Regions from separate parts of the Sporolactobacillus terrae genome, predicted to be linked through region 4. Evidence: predicted binding sites of a transcription regulator. Region 4 holds the regulator's gene; each other region holds the start of a gene.
The links. Region 4 encodes LexA, which represses DNA repair genes until DNA is damaged. Its sites were predicted from a motif close to CGAACATATGTTCG; they were not measured.

Region 1: a site for LexA is predicted at 3,646-3,659, ahead of K7399_RS07770 (YolD-like family protein). Genes of this name have one in related genera too.
Region 2: a site for LexA is predicted at 3,675-3,688, ahead of uvrB (excinuclease ABC subunit UvrB). Genes of this name have one in related genera too.
Region 3: a site for LexA is predicted at 1,960-1,973, ahead of K7399_RS03160 (DNA polymerase IV). Genes of this name have one in related genera too.

Annotation. Positions count from the first base shown of each region.
Region 1 covers NZ_CP082837.1:1,628,296-1,634,027, reverse strand. The annotation lists gene K7399_RS07795 (SDR family NAD(P)-dependent oxidoreductase) at 1-115, opposite strand, end outside; gene K7399_RS07790 (TIGR01906 family membrane protein) at 199-849, opposite strand; gene K7399_RS07785 (iron-containing alcohol dehydrogenase) at 1,085-2,248, shown strand; gene K7399_RS07780 (YjcZ family sporulation protein) at 2,318-2,413, opposite strand; gene K7399_RS07775 (SOS response-associated peptidase) at 2,491-3,177, opposite strand; gene K7399_RS07770 (YolD-like family protein) at 3,247-3,609, opposite strand; gene K7399_RS07765 (aminopeptidase) at 3,754-4,998, shown strand; gene K7399_RS07760 (tetratricopeptide repeat protein) at 5,088-5,732, shown strand, end outside.
Region 2 covers NZ_CP082837.1:463,801-469,532, reverse strand. The annotation lists gene uvrA (excinuclease ABC subunit UvrA) at 1-1,574, opposite strand, end outside; gene uvrB (excinuclease ABC subunit UvrB) at 1,582-3,552, opposite strand; gene K7399_RS02075 (AbrB/MazE/SpoVT family DNA-binding domain-containing protein) at 3,938-4,228, opposite strand; gene K7399_RS02070 (cell division protein) at 4,571-5,732, opposite strand, start outside.
Region 3 covers NZ_CP082837.1:702,624-708,355, forward strand. The annotation lists gene pepF (oligoendopeptidase F) at 1-23, shown strand, start outside; gene K7399_RS03150 (hypothetical protein) at 88-258, opposite strand; gene K7399_RS03155 (YhjD family protein) at 328-693, opposite strand; gene K7399_RS03160 (DNA polymerase IV) at 690-1,919, opposite strand; gene K7399_RS03165 (DsbA family protein) at 2,089-2,994, opposite strand; gene K7399_RS03170 (YitT family protein) at 3,430-4,344, shown strand; gene K7399_RS03175 (LysR family transcriptional regulator) at 4,490-5,368, opposite strand; gene K7399_RS03180 (MFS transporter) at 5,667-5,732, shown strand, end outside.
Region 4 covers NZ_CP082837.1:1,029,196-1,034,927, forward strand. The annotation lists gene K7399_RS04695 (pyruvate oxidase) at 1-588, opposite strand, end outside; gene K7399_RS04700 (hypothetical protein) at 827-1,417, shown strand; gene K7399_RS04705 (ABC1 kinase family protein) at 1,530-3,209, opposite strand; gene K7399_RS04710 (phasin family protein) at 3,232-3,570, opposite strand; gene lexA (transcriptional repressor LexA) at 3,777-4,391, opposite strand; gene yneA (cell division suppressor protein YneA) at 4,551-4,850, shown strand; gene K7399_RS04725 (YneF family protein) at 5,342-5,557, shown strand.

The DNA.
Region 1 (5,732 bases), 600 kb from region 4:
AATCACCACCCGCTACTTTTGCGCCTTCCTTTAAAAAAGACTTGGTGATTGCAAGCCCCATACCATTGCCGGCGCCGGTAATCAGGGCAACCTTATTTTGTAAGCCTAAATTCAAAAAAATCCCTCCTTACTCCTTTTGTTCCCCAGTTGAGGTGATGCCAAACATAACGGAGACGGAGTCCATGGATTGGGTGAGGCTCAAAGTGAAGTGCTGCGCTTTTTTAATTGTTTTGCGATGATCACGATGGCGCATACGGCAGCGACAATCATGAAAAGAATCAGCAGCGCAGCGTGAAGGAAGAAGGCTTCCGGGAGAATCGTAATAATCGGATCGGTCTGCGGATTAAATACCCAATAATCATTTCTGAAGAATAGTTTGTGGAACAGGATGAATGTCCCGTCAAAATCAATGGCAAACATCATGAGCGGGAGGAGCGTAAACATAATAAGCATGATTGCTGTCGGTTTAAAAAAGCTGAAATCCCGTTGCTTGCGCTTATGAAAAATTCCGATGACACTGATAATCGCTGAAACAACCAGTAGCAGTTCAATGGCCATAAAAATACGTTTCACATCTTGAAAATGAATGCGACCCGCACGCGAATAATCGAACGAAGGAAGGTGAAACGTCTGCGGCAGCGGGTTGATGAGGTACTGGATCGTATAGTTGTAATTCTCCACGATCTGATCATAGCTGAAGCCAGATTGACCTACGAGATCCAGATGCTGCACATCAAAATAATAAAGCGGCGTAAAACCAAGTGTAACAAGTACAGCAAAGCAGATGATAAAGATGGCAATACTGACAGCCAGTCCAAGCTGGCCGAGGCGATAGGTTGAAAAGAACAATCCATGACACATCCTTAAGCTTAAGGTTGAACCGCTAACTTCGTATACGCTCATTATCACCTATCGGACAAGAAAATTCAAAAAGAAATGTGACTAAACACCGGACTTGAGCGTATTCAACACGCATGATCGTTTTTGACAATGGGGTTTTCTCTTAACGAGAAAGCTGTGCTGCGGTTATAATGAAGGAGAACGAAATGACGGAAGATCTATTATGAAAGCGAGTGATCCTTTTATGGACAATTTTATTTATCACAACCCGACTAAACTCATCTTCGGCAAAGGGCAGCTTGATCAATTGAAAACAGAGGTCGCGAAATACGGCAAACGTGTTTTATTGGTCTATGGGGGCGGGAGTATTAAACGCACCGGGCTGTATGATCAAGTGCTCGAACAGCTTAAGGCAATGAGTGCCGAGGTCTATGAACTTGCAGGCGTTGAACCTAATCCACGATTGACAACGGTAAAAAAAGGCATTGCGCTTTGCAACGACCATGCGATTGACTTTTTGCTCGCTGTGGGAGGCGGAAGCGTGATCGACTGCACCAAAGCGATTGCTGTCGGCGCGAAGTTTGACGGTGATCCTTGGGCGTTTATTACTCGTCAAGAGACGGCAGAGGATGCCCTTCCATTCGGTACGGTGCTCACGCTTGCCGCGACCGGATCGGAGATGAACCCAAACTCTGTAATCACAAATTGGGAAACGCATGAAAAATACGGATGGAGTTGTCCATTTTCATACCCTGCATTCTCTATCCTTGATCCCAGCTTCACGTTCTCTGTACCGAAAAATCAAACCATCTACGGTATGGTGGATATGATGGCTCATGTCTTTGAACATTATTTTCATCCGGCAAAACATACACCCCTTCAAGACCGCCTGTGTGAGTCGATTTTGCTTACGGTCATTGAGGCTGCCCCGAAGCTTGTTCATGATCTTGAAAATTATCAGCTCCGCGAAACGATTCTCTATTGCGGCACAATGGCTTTGAATGGGATGGTTTCGATGGGCTTTGAGGGTGATTGGGCAAGTCACAATCTAGAGCATGCAGTATCCGCAGTGTATGATATTCCACATGGCGGCGGCTTAGCGATTCTGTTCCCAAATTGGATGAAGCATAATCTAGACGTTAATGTCGCTCGATTTAAGCAACTGGCCGAGCGTGTTTTCCATGTCGATCCGCTGGGCAAATCGGATCGGGAGGTTGCCCTTGAAGGAATCCGGGCGCTTCGTGAATTCTGGACAAGCATTGGGGCACCAAGTAGACTGGCGGACTATTCGATTGACGACAGCAAGCTTGATCTTCTCGCTGATCGTGCGATGGCCCGAGGCGCTTTCGGTCAATTTAAGGTTCTCGGCAGGCAAGATGCACTTGCCATTTATCAAGCTTCGCTTTGAGACTACAGAAAAATCCGCCAGCTTCTGAAGGAGCGGCGGATTTTTTTTGTCCTTTGATGGACGAAGAAATCAATAAACATAAGCAGCACCAATAATGATAAGTAAAATGAACAAAACGATCAGCAATGCGAAGCCGCTGCCATATCCGCCATATACAGCACCCATGAGTCGACACCTCCTCATCACGAGATACTTTATTTATATGAAACGATCGGTATCTGCGCTTGAGTTTTTGCCCAATTTTACTCGTGATGGGTTTGCTGCTTTTCGATCAGGTAAGGGGCGTTGTTGCGCGGTGAGTTGACATCGCGTGATACTTCGTAGCAGTCCATCTGCCCTGAATCATACGGACGAAGAAGATCAAGCAGTTTTTTCGGATCGCTGGAAGCATTGAGCCAACGTGCTTCATCTTCATGATTCAAGATCACCGGCATTCGGTCATGAATCGGCCGCATGATTGAGTTTGCCTCAGTCGTAATAATGGTGCAGCTGTGAATCAATTGCTGGTCTTTGGTCTGCCAGGAATCCCATAACCCGGCCATTGCAAAAAGCGATCCGGATTTCATAACAAATCGAAAGGGCACCTTTTCCCTAGGCGTCTGATGCGTCCATTCATAAAAAGAATCAGCAACAATAAGGCAGCGTCTTCTGCGGAACGCGTGGCGGAAGCTTGGTTTTTCCGCAATGCTTTCAGCCCGGGCGTTGATCAATTTCCAGCCGATTTTCTCGTCCTTGGCCCAAGAGGGAATTAAGCCCCAGCGGAGGAATCCCATTCGATTTCCACCCGAACTGTTGACGACAGCGACAATATTCTGACCGGGTGCGACATTATAATTGGGTTGATAGCGCGCTTCTCCCGATGCGTGCTTAATCTGAAATCGATAAATCAAATACTCAAAAGGAGCGATTAGCGTAAATCGTCCGCACATCGTATGATCCCTCCTGTCTTGATGTTCCACATAAAGTATAGCAGATCTGAACGCAGATTCTGCAAGGAGTCAAACGTCCTGCCGGCTGCTGAATCGAACGTCAACAATAGTTTGCGGTGGGAGGTTTTGAGAGATACCTGATGAATTGGAAATGCGTACCTTCTGAACATACGAATCAATGGATACGGTACAGTTCTTCAATGTATGGATTTTCCCATCATGATAATAGTCAAGATCGATGGGCAGCTTTCTGCTTGAGGCATCATGAATCATACGTTCAATTTCCTCAAGCTTTTGCTCATCTAATTGCGGTTTTGCGATTCTATCCGCGTGGCGTGCCATTTCTCTGAGTACGGCAACATGTTCAGGGAGCATCATTCGGCTTGACTCCCAGCGCATATTTGATCCTTTTGTCAATTTGTTATGCTTCACCCGAACCCCTCCTTATTTTCTAAGGAATAGTATACACGAATATACGTTCTCAGGTGGAGTCTATCAAAAGGTTTACCGGATCCAAAGTTTTCCATAGGTATAAAGTGGGCTATAATTAAGAAAAAGAAACATGGAGGCAAGATTATGGAACCATTTGAAGCATCATTAAAAAAGTTTGCCAAACTGGCGATAAAAATTGGCGTTAATCTGCAGCCCGGGCAAGGCTTGTTCCTGACGTCGCCGATTGAAGCCGCACACTTTGCGAATCTTGTTGCTGAGGAGGCCTACCAAGCGGGTGCAAAAGACGTCACGATGCGATGGGGCGATGATGAAACGGAAAGGTTGCGTCTGGAGCGGGCACCTGAAGAAGCGTTAAAGCAGATTCCAGATTGGAAATTTGCTGCGCAAAATGCAGCAGTCAAAGATAACTATGCAGTTTTACATATTTACGGACCCAACCCGGATTTGTTGGATACGATCGACGATGCGCGTGTCGGTGCCTATATGAAGGCATCCAGTAATGGGTTGAAGCCGTATATGGAATGCATTATGAAAGATGAAACGCAATGGTCGATTGTCGCATACCCGACAAAGGCATGGGCGAAAAAAATCTTCCCGAACAAAAATACAGGCGAAGCGCAAACGCTGCTCATGGAAGAAATTCTGCGTATCAGCAGAGTCAGCGGCAATGAGGATCCAATTGAAGCATGGAACGAACATAATGAAACGATGCACAAAGCCAGTGAATTTATGAACCGCATGAACTTTAAACAATTAATTTATTCTGGTCCGGGCACTGATCTGACGATTGATTTGCCACAAGGGCATATTTGGAGCGGTGGTTCAGGCCCTTCGACAAGCGGGATTATGTTCAACGCAAATATTCCTACAGAAGAGGTATTTACGATGCCGCATAAACGCGGTGTCAACGGTACCGTTTCCAGTACCAAACCGCTGAATGCCGACGGCCGCATCATTGACGGTTTCTCGCTCACTTTTAAGGATGGGGAAGTCGTTGATTTTACAGCAGAAAAAGGCGCAGATGCGTTGAGGCATCTGCTTGACTCTGATCCGAATGCGCGCCGGCTCGGCGAAGTGGCATTGGTTCCGCATCATTCACCGGTGTCTGAATCGGGACTCGTTTTCTATAACACGCTCTTTGATGAGAATGCATCGTGCCATTTGGCATTGGGGAAAGCATATCCAACATGTATTAAAGGCGGTAACGATCTCGATGAAGTCGGCCTAGATCAGGCGGGAGTAAACGATAGCTTAATTCATGAAGATTTTATGGTTGGATCTGAAGAACTGGATATTGATGGCATCACTCAAGACGGCAGGCGCGTGCCCGTATTCCGCAACGGTGCCTGGGCATTCTCATTTGATTGAGCAAATTTGAGGGAGCTTTTCGCACCTAAATTGCGAAGCCTGCCAGAAACTGATATTCTTAAAATAAAGTTTTGGAAGCGGGACGAACGATGAAAAAAAAAGGTGGATCGATTGGCGGCAGCGACAAGGTGGTGCCGATTCCTCATTTGGAAGAACGCTTACTGAGCAAAGCCATGCTGCTGGTTGAAGAGAATAGACACAAGGAAGCCTGTCAGTTGTTTGGCAAGCTTTTGGAATTGAATGTGCGGGATGTTCGTGCGCTTTACGGGTGGGCCGTTTGCTCCATTGAACTGGGGGATTACTCGGAAGCGGAAAAAGCCGTGGTGCTGCTGCTTGAAGCAGATACTCCCTATTTTTACGAGGTGTTTCGACTTTATCTTACCATTCTTATTGAGCGCAAGGATTATACAAGCGCGATCCGTGAGATCCTGACGATTCGTAAGAAAAAAGGATTACCCATCGAATTCAAAGAGTTTTTGGTTCACATGCAGAAATTCTGTCAGATTCGTCTGCATGAACCCTCGTGGAGCGATGTTGGTTTGGAGGAAGCCGATGAAACGGATCAAATGACGAAACCTGATGCGGACACGGAGCATCGGGAATCGTCCATTGACTGGCCGGCATTGGAGAAGGCGGACACCATTAGCCAAATGCTGCTCCTCAATAACTTAGCTGATCAATTAAAAACAACCCATCTTCCGGAAATCCAGCGTTTTCTACTCGATGATCAGCAG
Region 2 (5,732 bases), 570 kb from region 4:
TCATTGTCGCGCTGATGCAGACCGATCGACGGTTCATCCAAAATGTAGAGGACCCCCATCAACTGGGAACCGATTTGCGTTGCCAGCCGAATCCGCTGCGCTTCGCCGCCGGATAACGTACCCGCTGCTCGGCCAAGCGTCAAATAGTCTAAGCCGACATCGATCAAAAATTTCGTTCTCTGCCTAATTTCACGCAGGATCAGCCGCGCAATCGTCTGTTCCTTCTCTGTTAGTTCGAGCTTCTCGAAAAAAGTCAGCATCTCACGGATCGGCATCTCGGTCACTTCGCTGATACTCTTTTTACCGATCTTAACTGCCAGAGCTTCCGGACGGAGCCGGTGACCGTGACAGGTTGGGCATGCCTTGTGCATCATGTATTCCGACATCTGTTCGCGGATGTAGTCGGAACCGGTTTCCCGATAGCGGCGGCCGATGTTGTTGATCACCCCTTCGAAATACATATCCTTATCGCGTACATCACCGAACTCATTCTCATAGTGAAAATGAATCCGTTCCGTACCGGACCCGTACAGGAGCAGGTTCAGCTTGTCCTTTGGCAGCTTCTCAACCGGCATGTTCATATCAATGCCGAAATGAGCACACGCCGATTTCAGCAGCTGCGGGTAATATTGCGAACTCGTCGGTTCCCAGGCAATAATTGCTCCCTCGGACAATGTTTTCGAGCGGTCGGGGATCACCAGATCAGGATCTACTTCCATACGCGAGCCTAACCCGTCACAATCCGGGCAGGCACCGAACGGGCTGTTGAACGAGAAGAGACGCGGTTCAAGTTCCCCGATCGAGAAACCACAATACGGGCATGAAAACTGTTCGGAAAAAAGCAGTTCTTCGCCGCCGATAATGTCAACCACAACACGGCCGTCGGTCAGCTTCGTTGCTGCTTCGAGCGAATCGGCAAGTCGCCCCTGGACGTTCGGCTTGACAACGATTCGGTCGATCACGACATCAATGGTGTGCTTTTTATTTTTCTCAAGCTGAATCGCTTCAGCAACCTCGCGCATTTCGCCGTCAACGCGAACTCGGACATAGCCTTTTTTCTTGATGTCTTCAAGTGTTTTCACATGAGCGCCTTTTCTTCCGGAGACGATCGGAGCCAGAATTTGCAGCTTTGTCCGTTCCGGGTACTCCATGATTCGGTCGACCATCTGTTCAATCGTCTGCGAGGTGATCTCGACCCCATGTTTTGGGCAGTACGGGTGGCCAATGCGCGCATATAAGAGCCGCATATAATCATAGATTTCCGTTACGGTGCCCACGGTGGAACGCGGGTTGTGCGACGTCGTTTTCTGATCAATTGAAATCGCCGGCGACAAGCCTTCAATCGCGTCGACATCCGGTTTATTCGACTGACCGAGAAACTGGCGCGCATAGGCGGACAGCGATTCTACATAACGGCGCTGCCCTTCTGCATAGATCGTATCGAAGGCCAGCGATGATTTTCCGGACCCCGACAGACCGGTAATCACGACCATTTTATCCCGAGGTATGGTGACGTTGACATTTTTTAAATTGTGTTCGCGTGCGCCTTTAACAACAATATTCTCAAGTACCATGTGCGCGTTATCCCTCCGCTTTCAATTCATAGAGCGCGTCTCTGAGTTCGGCGGCGCGTTCAAAATCGAGTGCCTTCGCTGCTTGCTTCATCTCTTTTTCAATACTGATGATCGCTTTATTGCGTTCACTCTTAGTCATTTTCTTCTTTTTCTTTTTGCCTGTATCTTCTTTCTTTTCCACTTCATAGGTGGCCTTAATCAGTTCTGGAATTGCCTTTTGAATCGTTTTCGGTGTGATGTGATGGGCTTCATTAAATTCAGTTTGGATTTTGCGGCGCCGTGCCGTCTCATCCATTGCCATACGCATCGAATCGGTGATGTGATCAGCATACATGATCACGCGTCCATTTGCATTACGGGCTGCACGGCCAATCGTCTGAATCAAGGATCGCTCCGAACGTAAGAAGCCCTCCTTATCGGCATCCAGGATTGCGACAAGCGATACTTCCGGAATGTCCAAGCCTTCACGAAGCAAGTTGATGCCGACAAGCACATCAAACTCGCCCCGTCTGAGATCGCGAATGATTTCAATGCGCTGCAACGTCTTAATTTCCGAATGCAGGTAGTTGACCTTAATGCCCATCCCTTTCAGATAATCGGTTAGGTTTTCGGCCATCTTTTTCGTCAGTGTTGTCACAAGCACACGTTCTTTTTTCTTAATTCGCAAATTGATTTCATCATAGAGATCGTCAATCTGGCCTTTGATCGGCCGAATCTCAATTTCCGGATCAAGCAACCCGGTTGGCCGGATAATCTGTTCGATCGGCTTGCCGGAATGTTCCAGCTCATAATCTGCCGGTGTCGCCGAAACATAAACGATCTGATGAATCCGTTCCTCGAACTCTTCGAATTTCAGCGGCCGGTTGTCTTTCGCCGAAGGCAGCCGGAATCCATGGTCGACAAGCACATTTTTACGTGCCTGGTCACCGTTGTACATGGCACGGATTTGCGGCAGGGTCGCATGCGATTCATCAACCATAATCAGGAAATCTTTTGGAAAATAGTCGATCAAGGTATAGGGCGATTCACCCGGTTTCCGGAAGGTCAGATGGCGCGAATAGTTCTCGATGCCTGAGCAGAAACCGACTTCCTCCATCATTTCCAAGTCATAACGCGTCCGCTGCTCCAGGCGCTGCGCTTCCAGAAGTTTGCCGTTGTCGTTGAGCACCTTCAAACGCTCATCAAGCTCTTTCTGAATATTGACAATCGCACGTTTCATTTTTTCCTGACCGGTAACGAAGTGCGATGCCGGATAGATGGCCACGTGATCGCGTTCGCCGACGATCTCGCCGGTCATCGGATCCATTTCCGTCAACCGGTCGATCTCATCGCCGAAAAATTCAACCCGGATGCAGTGATCGTCGCGTGAGGCCGGAAAAATTTCGACGACATCGCCGCGCACGCGAAAAGTACCACGTGTAAAGTTAATATCATTGCGTGTGTACTGAATATCGACCAATTGGCGCAGCATGGCATCACGTTCTTTCTCCATGCCCGGACGCAGCGACAGAACGAGCGATCCGTACTCTTCCGGCGAACCTAAACCGTAGATGCAGGACACGCTGGCGACGATGATTACATCGCGGCGCTCGAACAGTGCACTTGTCGCCGAGTGACGCAATTTATCGATTTCATCGTTAATGCTTGAATCCTTTTCGATATACGTGTCGGTTTGCGGGATATACGCTTCCGGCTGGTAATAATCGTAGTAACTGACAAAGTATTCGACCGCATTATTCGGGAAGAATTCCTTGAACTCGTTGTACAGCTGGCCGGCGAGCGTTTTGTTATGCGCAATGACCAGTGTCGGCTTCTTTACGCGGGCAATCACATTTGACATCGTGAAGGTCTTGCCGGTTCCTGTTGCCCCAAGCAAGGTCTGGTGCTTTTCACCATGTTCAATGCCGTGAACCAAGCTATCAATCGCTTCCGGCTGGTCGCCTTGCGGTTTGAAATGGGACACAAGCTGAAAATCCATACCACTGTCCTCCAATCTTCTCCGTTCTATCTATTTAAACGAAAAAAGGTATGATTCGTCTCCACTAGAAAAAATCTTGCCTAAATTATAGCATAACTGTATAAAAAAATGACAGCAAAATGCGAACAGATATTCCTGGTTTGTGGGTAAGCGTCTCCTCAACTGCGCAGCATCATTATAGCCGATGCCAGCGCAAAGTATCGAATAGCGCACGAAAGCCTGTCCTTTAACGGGTACGGTGTATTGGAGTGAAGCATTGGAACGCGCAAGCTTCGATGAGCATTGAGCATCTGCATGCTAAAATCATGAGAGATCACTTGATTCATTTTATGGAAAACTAGAAAACTTCCATGGCGCAGTGCCATGGAAGTTTTCGAAAGTCGGGTTAAGGCTTAATATCTTCACCCATATAACGCTCAATCTCTTGAACCACACTTTTCGCAGCTTTGCGGCTCAAAACGAGCTTGCCGTTTGCAAGAACCAAATTATCCGGTGAAACTTCATTCGTAATCTGGCACGCCATATTCGGCACATATTTTTTAAAGATGATTCGCTCATCTTCCGTGAATATTTCCAAAGGGTCGCCCTCTTTAATATTCATCGTTCTCCGTAACTCAATCGGTATGACAACACGTCCCAATTCATCAACCTTCCGTACAATTCCTGTTGATTTCATTCCAGGATTCCTCCTCTCAGACATTGTTTCATTCAGAGCCTATGCCCAATTATAGCACCATCTTATGTTGCACAACGCATCAGAGACACCGGTATTTTTCATAAACACACAGGTTTGCAAAATAAGTGAAACGCTCACATTTTTTCAGAGTGCTTCAAGTTCAGTAACTATTTTACATTGATTAATCAAAGAATGGAAACAACTCGTTCAGAAATAAATTCGTGCGCCGAGAGCCGCGAGCAGCCCCCGCCCAAAAGCATGAATGAGGACGTTACGATCAAAAGCGTTCCTCTATTCCTGAACGTATTTTGTTTCTGTTATACTATTCGAGATTCGGATCGGCTATTTGTCTTTTGCCTGCATATTCCATTCATCCCTCTCTAGAAAGAGCAAACCGATTTTAAAGTTATCATTCTCGTGAATCGCTCCTTTAACGAAGCGCTGCTCACCGAACCGATCAAACACTTCAAGCTTACAGTACGCACCATGCTTCTGCAATGCTTCATAGAAGTCCGAAACGCTGCTTACTTCCAAATCATTGACACGTAAAATTTCTTCACCGGGAACGATGCCCATCCGGTTCCCAAGTGAATGAGGAATGGCACCAATCACGCGCAGCCCCCGGTTCGGCATCAAGAAATAGAACGGCCGTGTCTGACGCAAATGGTGGTGATACCAAACCAAAGCAAGCCGGCTGATCAGAACGACAGCTCCGCCAATAACAATAAACATCGATTGATGCAAGAGTAATGCTGCTCCGACAAAAGCGGCCATCACTCCTGCTGTCGCCAGCATCCAGAGGGCCGATTGACGTACCGCGGGGCGCGGCATGGCGTAGGTGATTAATTGAGCGATCCCCACCCCAAGCGGAAACAGGGCCAAACTGAATGACGAACCGTTTGACACAAACGGCCATGCACCGACAGCCGGAATCGCCCCGGAAACCGGTACAAGCAAAAACAGCGGCGCAATCCATAATTGGCAAGCTTCGTGGGCGCCTACCAATCCGCCGCGGTAACTGCCGATCAGTCTGGGAGAGGACTGCTGCGTGCCCCAGAAAAAGACGAGCGTACTCTCCATCAGCAGGGCGACGGTCAAAAACAGACCAAATGACACATAATCGATCGAATGAATCTCTTCGATCCAACGATTGAGGAATGCATATGGTGTATGGAAAGCCGGCATCACGGCAGCTGCAATCACGGTCACGCCGCCTGCGATGGCCGGCGACAACAATCGTTGCTGACAGGTGAGCAAAACCGCCACCGTTGCAAGCGACAGCAGCGCAATCACTCCGGGTGCAAGACTCGCACCGGTCACGGCAAGCACAAGCGACCCGCAAAGGCCGACCAGGATGCTTGGAATGATGCTTGCAAAAATTGTGTTGAACATCCCATACGCCTTCACACGAAACGACAACCGCTCCCTTCGCACCCGCTGCGTGCTGTATACAAACAATGCTAAAATCAGCAAATAAAGCAGCGGATTCATAAAAAATGATGCA
Region 3 (5,732 bases), 330 kb from region 4:
AAACGGAACGCTTGCTTTTCTGAAACCCGAAAAATGGACTAAGAGGGCGTCTCAAAAGTCAGAACTTGACTTTTGAGACGCCCTCTTTTAGCGGCTGCGCTTCTGATTCCACGTGAGCATGCGAACAATCAAAAAAATAAGGGTAAAGAAAAGGATTCCGGACAAGAACAGGGATTCTAAATGCAGCAATCCAAGCAGAAAATAACCAAAGCAAAGGACCGCCATTACAAACAACAGACAGAGCATAACCAATTTCATCGGGTTCAACCTCCGCAGCTTGTTTAAAACAAGCCTATGACAGCTTATGCGAAAACATGCAGCGGGGGCTTAAGGACGAAGGTAACTGCGTACACGCTCATAGATCCAATCCATTGCTACACTTTTTTGATAGACCAATTCAAATAAACGCCCGCGTGCATATACCTCATAGCAGAACCAGTCGTGACGAATCATCTGCATCTGCTGGTCAAAAAGTTCTTGTTTATTTTTTATCAGATCTGCTCTGACCTGTTCCGTCATATCGTCAAGAACTTCTAAATAAAGGTGCTTAAATTTGGTATCCGAAGCTGCAAGTGCTTTGCGGTCATGGACGAAAGCTCTTTTAATCAGCGGCAGAAGCATGTATTCAGCAGCAATACGGGTTTCATCTTTGCTCATTTCCGATGCGGGAAGAGATACATCATGATCGTTCATCTGAAGTGGCCTCCAATTTTACCTGCACGTACACGAAGCTGACTGGCTGGCAGAAGGGATGCTCCTCGAAAGAGTGCTGTTCTGCCATACTTGCAGTGAATACGGTCCACTGCAGCGCTCAGCCTCGCTTTTTCTTCAATCCGTGCAAACAGATCCAATTGAAACGTTTCCGTACTTTTTTGAAGATCACTGAGCGTTACGGCCGCGGCGCGAATGGGCTGGCGGTTCCAACTTTCGTTGAAAAGACGATGAACCGCATGGTAAATGTCCAAACCAAAATTTGTTGCATAAGGCAATGTGATTTGGCGATGAAAGCCATTGTGCTGCTCAAAGGGACCGGACACACCTATAGAGACAACACTTCCCATATACCTTTCTGAGCGGGCACGAGCCGCCACTTCTTCGCTTAATTCAAGAAGAATGACACGAATCGCTTGTTGATCAGTGTAGTCGTAGGGAAGTGTTAGGTGATGTCCGATTGCTTTTTGGTCGATAAATGTATTTGGCGAGACTGGAGATGCGTCCAATCCATGAGCGGTTTGCCAGAGCAGTTCCCCGTTCACGCCCCAGCGTTTGCGCAGCAGGTCGACCGGAAAACGGGCGAGATGGCCGATTTTGCGAATGCCCATCCCGATGAAGTGCTGTTCCATTCGCTGCCCAACCCCAAAAAGTGCACCGATCGGCAGCGCCCATAATTTTTTTTCCATATTCCTTTTATTTAATAGAGAAATGCCCGTTTGATTCTTTTTGCTGAAATGGTCGCATGCCATTTTTGCCAGTGCCTTATTTGGTCCGATTCCAATTCGTACGTAGATCCCGAAACGCCGCTGCATGTCTTGTTGGATTTTTTGAGCAAGGGTCAGCGGATCACCAAAAAGGTTCAGACTTGAAGTCACATCCATAAACTGTTCATCGATCGAGTAAGGTTCAACCAAATGGGTATAGTGTTGGAGAAAGCGGGTCACCGCGGCAGACATGTTAATATAGTGCTGCATGCGCGGCAGACGGACGATGGCCTGTGGGCATTTGTTCAATGCCTGTCCAAGCGGTTCGGCGGTCAGCACACCGAATTGCTTGGCGATGGGGCAGGCAGCAAGCACAATGCCGCTGCGCTGCTTTGGATCGCCCGCAACAATTAAAGGTTTGCTCCTAAATCCCGGAAAGTCCATCTTTTCAACAGAAGCATAGAACGTCTGCATATCGATCAGAAAAATTGTATGATCCATCTGCACCACCTCCATTCATTAACTATGGATTTATTATACACGAACAAGCGTTCCTTTAATACTGGAAATAAAAACATATGTTCTGTATAATGAGATAAGTGGTTTGAAAGACAAGAAAAAACCCTGCTGTCCAAGCGGAAGCAGGGCGATCTGTTTCGATATGCAGCTTTTAGTTCGCACGAGTAAGATAGGACCAGTACTGTCCGGTTTTTAACATAATCGGCTCGATAACTTGTTGCAGCTGCAGTTTGTGCAATTCCTTTAATGCCTCGTCTTCGGATAGGTCATAGATAACGGCAACTTCCTGAGTGGTTAGGAAAAATTGCTGTTTAAAGTAATCTTTGAGCGGAATATTCGAGGCGGGAATCGGCCGCTCGTTTAATAATTCGCTAAGAATCTGTACATAGACTGAGTAAGGATAATGACCGTTCACTTTAATGGCTTCTGAATCATTACATGGTGTTGAACAGACCAGAGTCGGCAATTCGGTAATGGACAGTTCATTGGCTAATTTACGGTCGCACTGAAATGCTTTGATCGGCCGGCAGGAGTGAAAGTCATTTGAGAATTCCTGTACATTTAATCCGGCGAGACGAGCGACCTTGAGAAGCTCGTCAAATTGATTTAAGCCTTGTTTTCTCAAAAAGATTTGTTCACGCACTCGCTTTAGGAACATTTGACCTGCCGCGCGCCCTTGAAATTCGGCAGCCTTAATAGCATAGGCAATCGAATAAAGAGAGGGAGGGTTTTCAAGCCATACGTCGCTGTCGCAGCACATACCGGTCAGACGCGCATATTTGTCCCATTCCTCAGCAATTTTCTTGGCTTGGTGAAATCGGCAGCAATTTGCCGTATCATGATTAGTTGTCAGTAAGATACGAAAGTCAATATACTTATGATATTGAAGAAGAAATTTTTTGAGCAAAGGTTCAAATCCCCAGCACTCCGGACAAAGCGGATCGATAAACATCAGAATCTCGACGCGTTGAAAAGACCGCTTTTTACCCTTTTTTAGTGAACATGACTCGTTGCCCAGTGCTCCCTCACATGTCATTCCTTCATTAAAGTGTGTCATGAAATCCCCACCTCTCGAAGAAATTTTAAATAAACGGGGTCAAAAAAAGACGCTGGATTCAAATAAGCTTTGCCAATAGTCGAAGTGATCTCTCTCATTATAGCGTGATTCATTATTGCTAAATTCAGCCTTCCTTTATGATATTCTCGTCAACTTAATTCATTGACTCAGACAAAACACGTGTGAAAAAAGCACTGTTTAAGCTTTATCTATTGTAACAAGTTCCGATCGTGAAGGGCAACTCAGGGGTTTTCTCATCACTTGTGTTCACTTTGAATCCATGGCTGAATCATTCGTTTAGTGTGACAAATAAAATAATTAGGAAAATGTTTCCCAAGCTTGAATCCAATACTCATGGTGTTATAATGTGAGACCCGGGGAATTAAGGGAGATCAATAATAAGTGAATCATATCAAATGAAGAAGGAAGAACAAGATGCTACCTGGCTTTACATTTGGAGAACTAATAAAAAAATTAGTGATTGCAGTTTGTGCTGCTTTTTTGTGTGCATTGAGCATGAATTTATTTCTTGTTCCAGCCCATGTTTATGCGGCAGGTATCAATGGTGCAGCCCAGCTGATTTCCGATATTTTGCTTGACAGCGCGCATATTCATCTTTCCATTGGGCTGCTGGTCTTGATCTTGAATTTGCCGATTGCCCTTCTAGGATGGTTCAAGGTAGGGAAGAGCTTTACGTTGTTTAGTTTCATTACCGTCGTCTTAACATCGTTTTTCCTGACCGTTTTGCCGCTACACCCACTGTCTTCAGACTTGCTGCTCAATTCTATTTTTGGCGGCATGATTTCCGCGATTGGAGTGGGGGTGGCACTGAAATATGGGATTTCGACCGGTGGGCTGGATATCATCGCGATCTATTTGACGCGGCGCAATCGCAATGCCTCTTCAGGAAAATATTTTCTGATCTTAAACGGTATCATTATTGTGATTGCGGGTGCGGTCTATGAGTGGCAATATGCTCTGTATACATTAATTTCACGCTTTGTAAACAGCTATGTGATCGATATGATTCACACGAAGTATCAAAAGTTGACGGTGATGACGGTTACCAACGAGTGGAAGCGTCTGACTAAGGCGATACAAGACCAATTTGATCGCGGCATAACGGTGATTCCTTCATACGGCGGATTTACCGGATCTAAGAAGACCACTTTGATGATCGTCATCAGCCATTACGAACTCTACAAGATCGAACGCCTGATTAAAGCCATTGATCCCAATGCCTTCACAAATATTTTGGAGACAAACAAGATCATCGGTACCTTTCACACAGAAGAGCAGCAGCGAGCGGTTCAAGCGATGAAACACGGCGAGCACACGCAAAAAGCGTAAAAAACATTAGGATATCAGGATTATGAACATTTCCAGAAACTATTTCATTCATCAGCAGTAAAATAAGCAAGCTGCTGTTATTATGGATTTTTGATACGACAACCAAAAAGCGCTTCTTGGCATTTACTGGCCAAGAAGCGCTTTTTTATTTTCGATAATGCGTAAAGACAAAACGTTTAAAGTGAGCAGCGGCGGGTGACAGCGGGCGATCTTCATACCAGGAAAGCCCAATTTGACGCGAACAGCTGGGCCAGCGAACATGGATCTTGGCCACTTTGCTATGGTCGATATCCTTTAGATCCGGCATCAGAGCGGCACCGAGTCCTGCGGCGACCAGTCCCGCCAGTGTGGTCACTTCTTCACCTTCAAATGTGATGTTCGGTGTGAAGTTTGCTTTGCGACAGAGTTTGTCCGCAATTTTGCGCAGCTCAAAGCCTTCTTTTAAGGCAATCATCGGCTCCGATTGAATTTCATCTAGGGTAATCGATTCCCGGCGCGCGAGCGGATGCGATGCAGAGACCATCAGAAACAATTCTTCATCCCATAATTTTTCCCATTGAATATGCGGGTCTTCATAGGAGTGATGAACAAGACAGAGATCAATTTCTCCTGCCTGAAGCTGCTTCAGCAACGAGACGTTGTTATTTTGATAGAGTTTAATTTTGATGTTTGCATGCTCTTTTTGAAATGTGCGGAGGATATTAGGGATCATATTGACACCCAGCGTGTGAAGAAAACCAAGGGATACCTCGCCGTACTCAGGATCGAGCAGCGATTGTATTTCTTTTTTTGTATCATCGATTTCTTTGAGGATTCGGTTTACATGCTTTAAAAGCACTTTGCCGTACTGATTTAAAATAATGCTTCTTCCCTGTCTTTCGAAAAGAGGGATGCCAAGTTCTTCTTCCAGCCGGGCAATTGACCGGCTTAATGCAGGTTGTGAGATTGACAGATCTTCCGCCGCTTGCGTCATATGTTGCAGCTGAGCGACCTTTTGAAAATATTCAATCTGTTGCCACTCCATGAATGATCACTCCTAGAATATAGGAAAATAGTATCGGAACAGGATAATGTTCCTGCTTGTTTCAGGCCCTAAGTAAACCGTCACAAAATTGACGGTTTTTATATTATAAGGTGTACCCTATATAGTACCATAGTTGCAGCGGAAAATCGCATATATCTTGCCGAGAAAAACAATTTTTGGCATGTCACTCATTAACACGTTCTGTGCATCAATACGATTTACAGAATTTATTAGACAATGAATCGATATTGTCATAGTATGAATGTTACAAACAGAAACAGAAAGGATGTCGTTTTACATGGATTTTATATCGCCTGAAAGTAAAGCCTTTAAAAAGACATTAGTGGCTTTATTTTTGGGAAGC
Region 4 (5,732 bases):
CGCATCATTCAAATCATCTTGAACAAGACCAGGCGTTTTCTTCTCAAAAATCGTTGAAAGTTGAGGCGCACTGTCGGAAATCTCACCTAGCGGAATATCATCCGGAATGGAGAGAACCGCAACGCCGCGTTTTGTATAAGCCGTGCGGATTGCTTGGTTGACAACAGCCGGGAAGCTTTCGGCGCTTGTGATTTTTTTGTTGTATACAGCAACATCTTTAAACAGTTCCACTGTGTCGACTTCTTGAAAATAATCGGTTCCGGTCAAACGTGATGGAATATGTCCGACAAGTACAAGCATCGGTACATGATCCATCTTAGCATCATACATGCCGTTGAGTAGGTGAATCGCACCAGGACCGCCAATTGCAAGGCACACACCGATTTTTCCGGTTAGTTTTGAATAAGCTGCAGCTGCGAGTGAAGCGACTTCTTCATGACGAACCGTGTAAAATTTTATTTTGCTTTCTTCTTTGCGTAATGCTTCAACCATCGTGTCAATGGAGTCGCCGGGGATACCATAGATATGATCAATGCCCCAGTTTTCCAGCAACTTGACGACTGCATCACTTGCTTTTACTTTTCCCATATTGGGTTCCTCCTCCAGAGTTGAATACATTCTTGAAACAGATTTTTGTTTACGTTTCAAGATCTTTCTCTATATAAAATGTGACAATAAATTGAACCTTATGGGTTCATTTTATGACAAATAGAAAAAAATGCAAACCGATATGCTCATAAATCATCGACGGACAGGTTGATCGATACTTCTTTTTCGAATGGATTGTTTCTATAATAGAGAAGAAGCCTTGAAGGAGGGGTTATATTTGAGTTTTGTTTCGATTATTGCATCGAACCAATGGATATCTGTGGTGAGTGACGGAAACCAAGTTGAAGCGAACGATGAGGGAGAAATTCAGATCAGTCTGTCGAAGAAACCAAATTTTGTACGTATTTCAGACTATCAATTCATCGCATGTACGGGAAGTGAGAAACGATTGAAAAGGATAAAACGCATGTTTACGTTTCAAGATCATCCTTATGCGATCGATTCTGCAATGCTTGCACAGCTGAAGGAAGAGGTAACAGCCGTATCTAGTGACCGGCAAGATGTTTTGCTCGCGATAGCCGATGCTGCTGAAGGCTGTGTCTGCCGTATGATCTCAAATAAACCCGGAGCGCGTTGGATCACGATACGTCCGGAGCATGGTAGAGCAGCTACACTTTTTTTAGCGGGGAAAGGAATTGATGAGCAGAAAATCCGCTTTCTGTCTGATGAGTGCAATCGGCTTTTGCGCCATAAAGAGGAGAAATTAGACAATGCGATTATCGTGCAGGTGCAGCTTAATCGCATTGCAGCAACACTTGATTCGACGATTGGTTCCCGAATTTTTCGTTTGACGATTAAGGCACCTTGACGATAAGAAAGTCATCCTGAGTTTGGCGGCAAACCGTGCAAGCGGATGTCATTGCCTGTTCACCAAAGAATCCAACGTTTAATCCTGATCAAAAGTAAGGAAGGCTCCGATTTTAAAAGCGGCCGGAGCGGAAAATTGAAAGAAGGACGATCATAAACATGAAAAGAACGATGGTGACCGCTATGCCAATAATTGGCACGTTACTGATAAGCGATCGAGCACCAAATGCCTCACCGAGAATAATGCATGCCAAAATGATGCTGAATGAAAGCAGCATAATACTGAATGAAATACGGTTCGCAGCGCGATCAACTTTTGCAAGTAGAAATTCTAATTGGGGAAGTTTCATTTCTACACGAGTTTTCCCTTTATTTAAATGCGTGAGTGTTTTCCGCAATAAAGAAGGCAGTTGTATACTGTTGTCAACAACATCATAACTGTTCATGAATAGTTTCTTTGTAAGATCAGTCAGGTTCAATCGGTGTATGAGTAATTTATGACCATAGGGTTCTGCAAGTTCAAGAATACTTATTTCACAATCGAGCTGGGTAATGATTCCTTCGAGCGTGATGAGTGATTTCCCGAGCAGTGTATAGTTCTTTGGAATGCCAATACGATGTTTTTTGGTCACTTCAAAGATATCATGAACGACTTTGCCGATGTGTACTTCTTTAAAAGGGAGCATGTAATATTTTTCACGCAGTGCATCCAGATCCATTTTGAACTGACGTTCATTCAAATCGTCCGGAATGTCAGTCATTACAGACAACGTACGAACCAACATGTCCGTGTTGCCTTTCATTAATCCAATAATTAAATCGCCGAAATCTCGTTTCATCGTTTCATTTAAATAACCGACTTGACCAAAATCAATGTAGCCGATTTTGTTGCCGGAGAAGAAGAATAAATTTCCGGGATGAGGATCTCCGTGAAAAATGCCGAAGACGAGTGCTTGATCCAGAAAGGAACGAACAAGCCATTCACAGAGCGTTTTTTTATCAATATCGGCCGGGGTACGCTCAAGTAAATCCTGCACCTTATAACCGTTAATATAGTCTAAGGTTAAGACGCGAGCTGAGGAGTAATCATCGTAAACCTTAGGAATGACGACTTGATCGTTATCCCTAAAAAAGGAATAAAGCTTTTTGGTGTTTCGCGCTTCTAGTGTATAGTCTAATTCTTTATGAACGGCTGTAGAAAATTCTTCCACGAGATCCAACACTTGATAAGTGCGTGCCCATTCGTACCGTTTATCGACAAGGGAGGCTAAGTCCCATAGAATTTCAATGTCATTGGCAACAACCGATTCAATGTCCGGACGTCTGATTTTAACTGCAACTTTCTCGCCGCTTTTCAATTGAGCATAGTGCGCCTGACCCATTGAAGCCGCAGCGATACACGAATCGTCAAAACGAGCAAAGACGTCTTCAACGGGTGCTCCGAATTCTTCAGCAATAATCTGCTTGATGGATTCTACGTTTACGGGTGTAACCTGATCCTGAAGATTGCGCAATTCGTCAGCAATTTGTTCCGGCAATATATCGGTTCTCAAGCTAAGCAGTTGGCCAAGTTTAATAAAAGTAGGTCCGAGTTCTTCTAACATAAGCCGTATACGTTGCCCTAATGATCTTTGCTCTTGTCCGTTTCCGGATAAATCAGCCGCAATCTGTTTGGGTAATGAGAGCAAATGAAACAAGCCGACATCTTTTACAAGATAGCCGAATCCGTATTTAACCAGAACTGAAACAATTTCTCGATATCTTTTAAGATGACGAATGTGTTTTCCAATCATTGTCGCTTCACCTGAAAAAAGGTTATTTTTCTTCGTTTTCGTTCTGGCTGACAACCGCCTTTAACTGCTTAATTTCAGTTTCCAAAAAGGCTATTTGTTGCTGAAGCTGTGCCAGTTCTTCATGTGTTACAAATCCAAGTTCGTGAAGTGAATCGCTGATGCCTTGATGCAGCTGTTGGTTCAAATTCTCTGTACTTTTCTTACCTTTATCACCTAATGTTTTCAGCAATACCTTCGTTTCATCAGCTGCCGCGCTGCCGTTATTGGAAAGATCACTAAGTATCTTTTCGACTTTCTCCTTGCCGGCAGAGGCTGCCCCGATCCCAATAAGGAAACCTGTTTTCAACCATTCGTTCATCATTCATTCCTCCTTTTCTTTTCTCTATTTTAACCGACTGAACGGTACCTGTATACGGAACCAACCTATTGTCACTTGAAATGCTGTTCTGGAGCACTCGATGGATGAGTTCTAAATCATTCGCTATCCTTTTTATTCCATAAAACAAAACCTCCTGAAGAACGAGACCCTTCAGGAGGTGGTAACAAGCAATGAACGACTGAGAGAAGTTATTTGATAGTGCGAAATACGCCGATTACTTTTCCGAGGATCGCACAGTTATCAAGTAAAATCGGATTCATTGACGGATTCTCCGGTTGTAGACGAATATGGTCCTCCTCTTTGAAGAATCGTTTGACGGTTGCTTCATCCTCATCGGTCATTGCGACAACGATTTCTCCATTTTCTGCAGTGCGCTGCTGACGGACAATCACTTTGTCGCCATCGAGAATTCCGGCGTTGATCATACTTTCACCAGTTACATTAAGAATAAATGCGTCATCGTCTTCAACGATTGAGAGCGGAACAGGGAAATATTCTTCAATATTTTCAACTGCGCTAATCGGAAGCCCTGCAGTTACTTTACCAATAACCGGAATATTGACGGTTTTCTCGGTGAAAATGTCTCCATCATGATCGAGAACCTCAATCGCCCTTGGCTTTGTGGGATCACGTCTGATTAAGCCTTTTTTTTCAAGTCGCGCTAAATGACCATGTACCGTTGAACTCGATGCGAGCCCAACAGCATCACAAATTTCACGTACAGAAGGGGGATAACCTTTACTGGCAACTTCATGTTTTATGTAATCAAGGATTGCTTGCTGCCGATTTGAGAGTTTCATGATACTTCTCCTTTTCCTTATCTTGACAATAGTATAGCATTTGAAAAAAACAGATGCAAACATTTGTTCTAAATGCATTGACACAAATACATGTTCGCATTAAAATAGAGAAAACGAACAAACGTTCTTGAGAACAAGCATTCCTAATGAGGGGGAACTTAAATGAATATGCAGGCAAATCACAAGACCAGAGGACTATCATTTATTATCATATTCTGCATTTTATCTGTTGTCTTATTTTTTACATTAACGAATACAGTTGCTGCGGATCAAACAATATATAAGGAAGTAACGGTCAAGCACGGAGACTCATTGTGGTCAATTGCGACCGATTACAAAGATGAAACGCCGAGACTTACCAAGCAGGCATTCATTGATTGGGTGAAAAATGAAAATGGTTTGGTGCGCGATCAAATTGTTCCCAACCAAAAGCTGATTATTCCAGTGAAAAAAAATAAATAATGAAATCCCAAGCCTTTAAAAGGAGCAAAAAAGACGATTGTGTGCTATACTGTTATATAACAAAAGGATTGATGAAATGATGTATTAGTACAATTGTTTCTTTTCCTTTTTGTTTTTGAAGCTTATGAATCCATTAATGGCATTTTTCCATTAATGGCCATTTTTCATCCTCCTTCAGATGGAAAGCGGACTGATATTCAGTCTATGCTTTCTTTTTTTTACCGATAAAGACAGTAAATCTTGACTTGTGATTTTCCAGTACGGAATCAGCGTCATCTCTTTATTAACTGGGCTCTAAATGCAACCACAAGACACCTGTGGTAGACGAACAGCTGAAATGTTCAAGAAGCGCAAGATTGATGAATAAAAACTGCATGCAGCGTAACCGTACGGAACAGATGCCGCCCGTTCTTTCTGTAACAGAGTTGACCATGATTCGCGAGATAGTGTAAACTGAACTATGGAAATTTGATACAAGGAGGACGCACACTATGCTCTGGTTATACATATTAATAGGCGTGATCTGTCTCGCGGTCGGATTGATTCTCGGTTTCTTGATCGCCCGTAAATATATGATGAGTTATTTGAAGAAGAACCCGCCGATTAACGAAAACATGTTACGCGTGATGATGACACAAATGGGTCAGCACCCATCGCAGAAAAAGATTAATCAGATGATGAAAGCCATCAATAATCAAGTGAAATAAAAACCCTATTGGAACAGGGTTTTTAAGCGGTGAGACTTTAAAAGTCTTGCGAGCGATACATTTACTTGGTTGATCTGTCGATACGTTTTCAGCATCAAATCGTTTAACCTTTCAGGTTTACTTTTCAATAACACTTCACTCTGTAGAAAGATCAAACAGATTGGGGTGTTTTTTT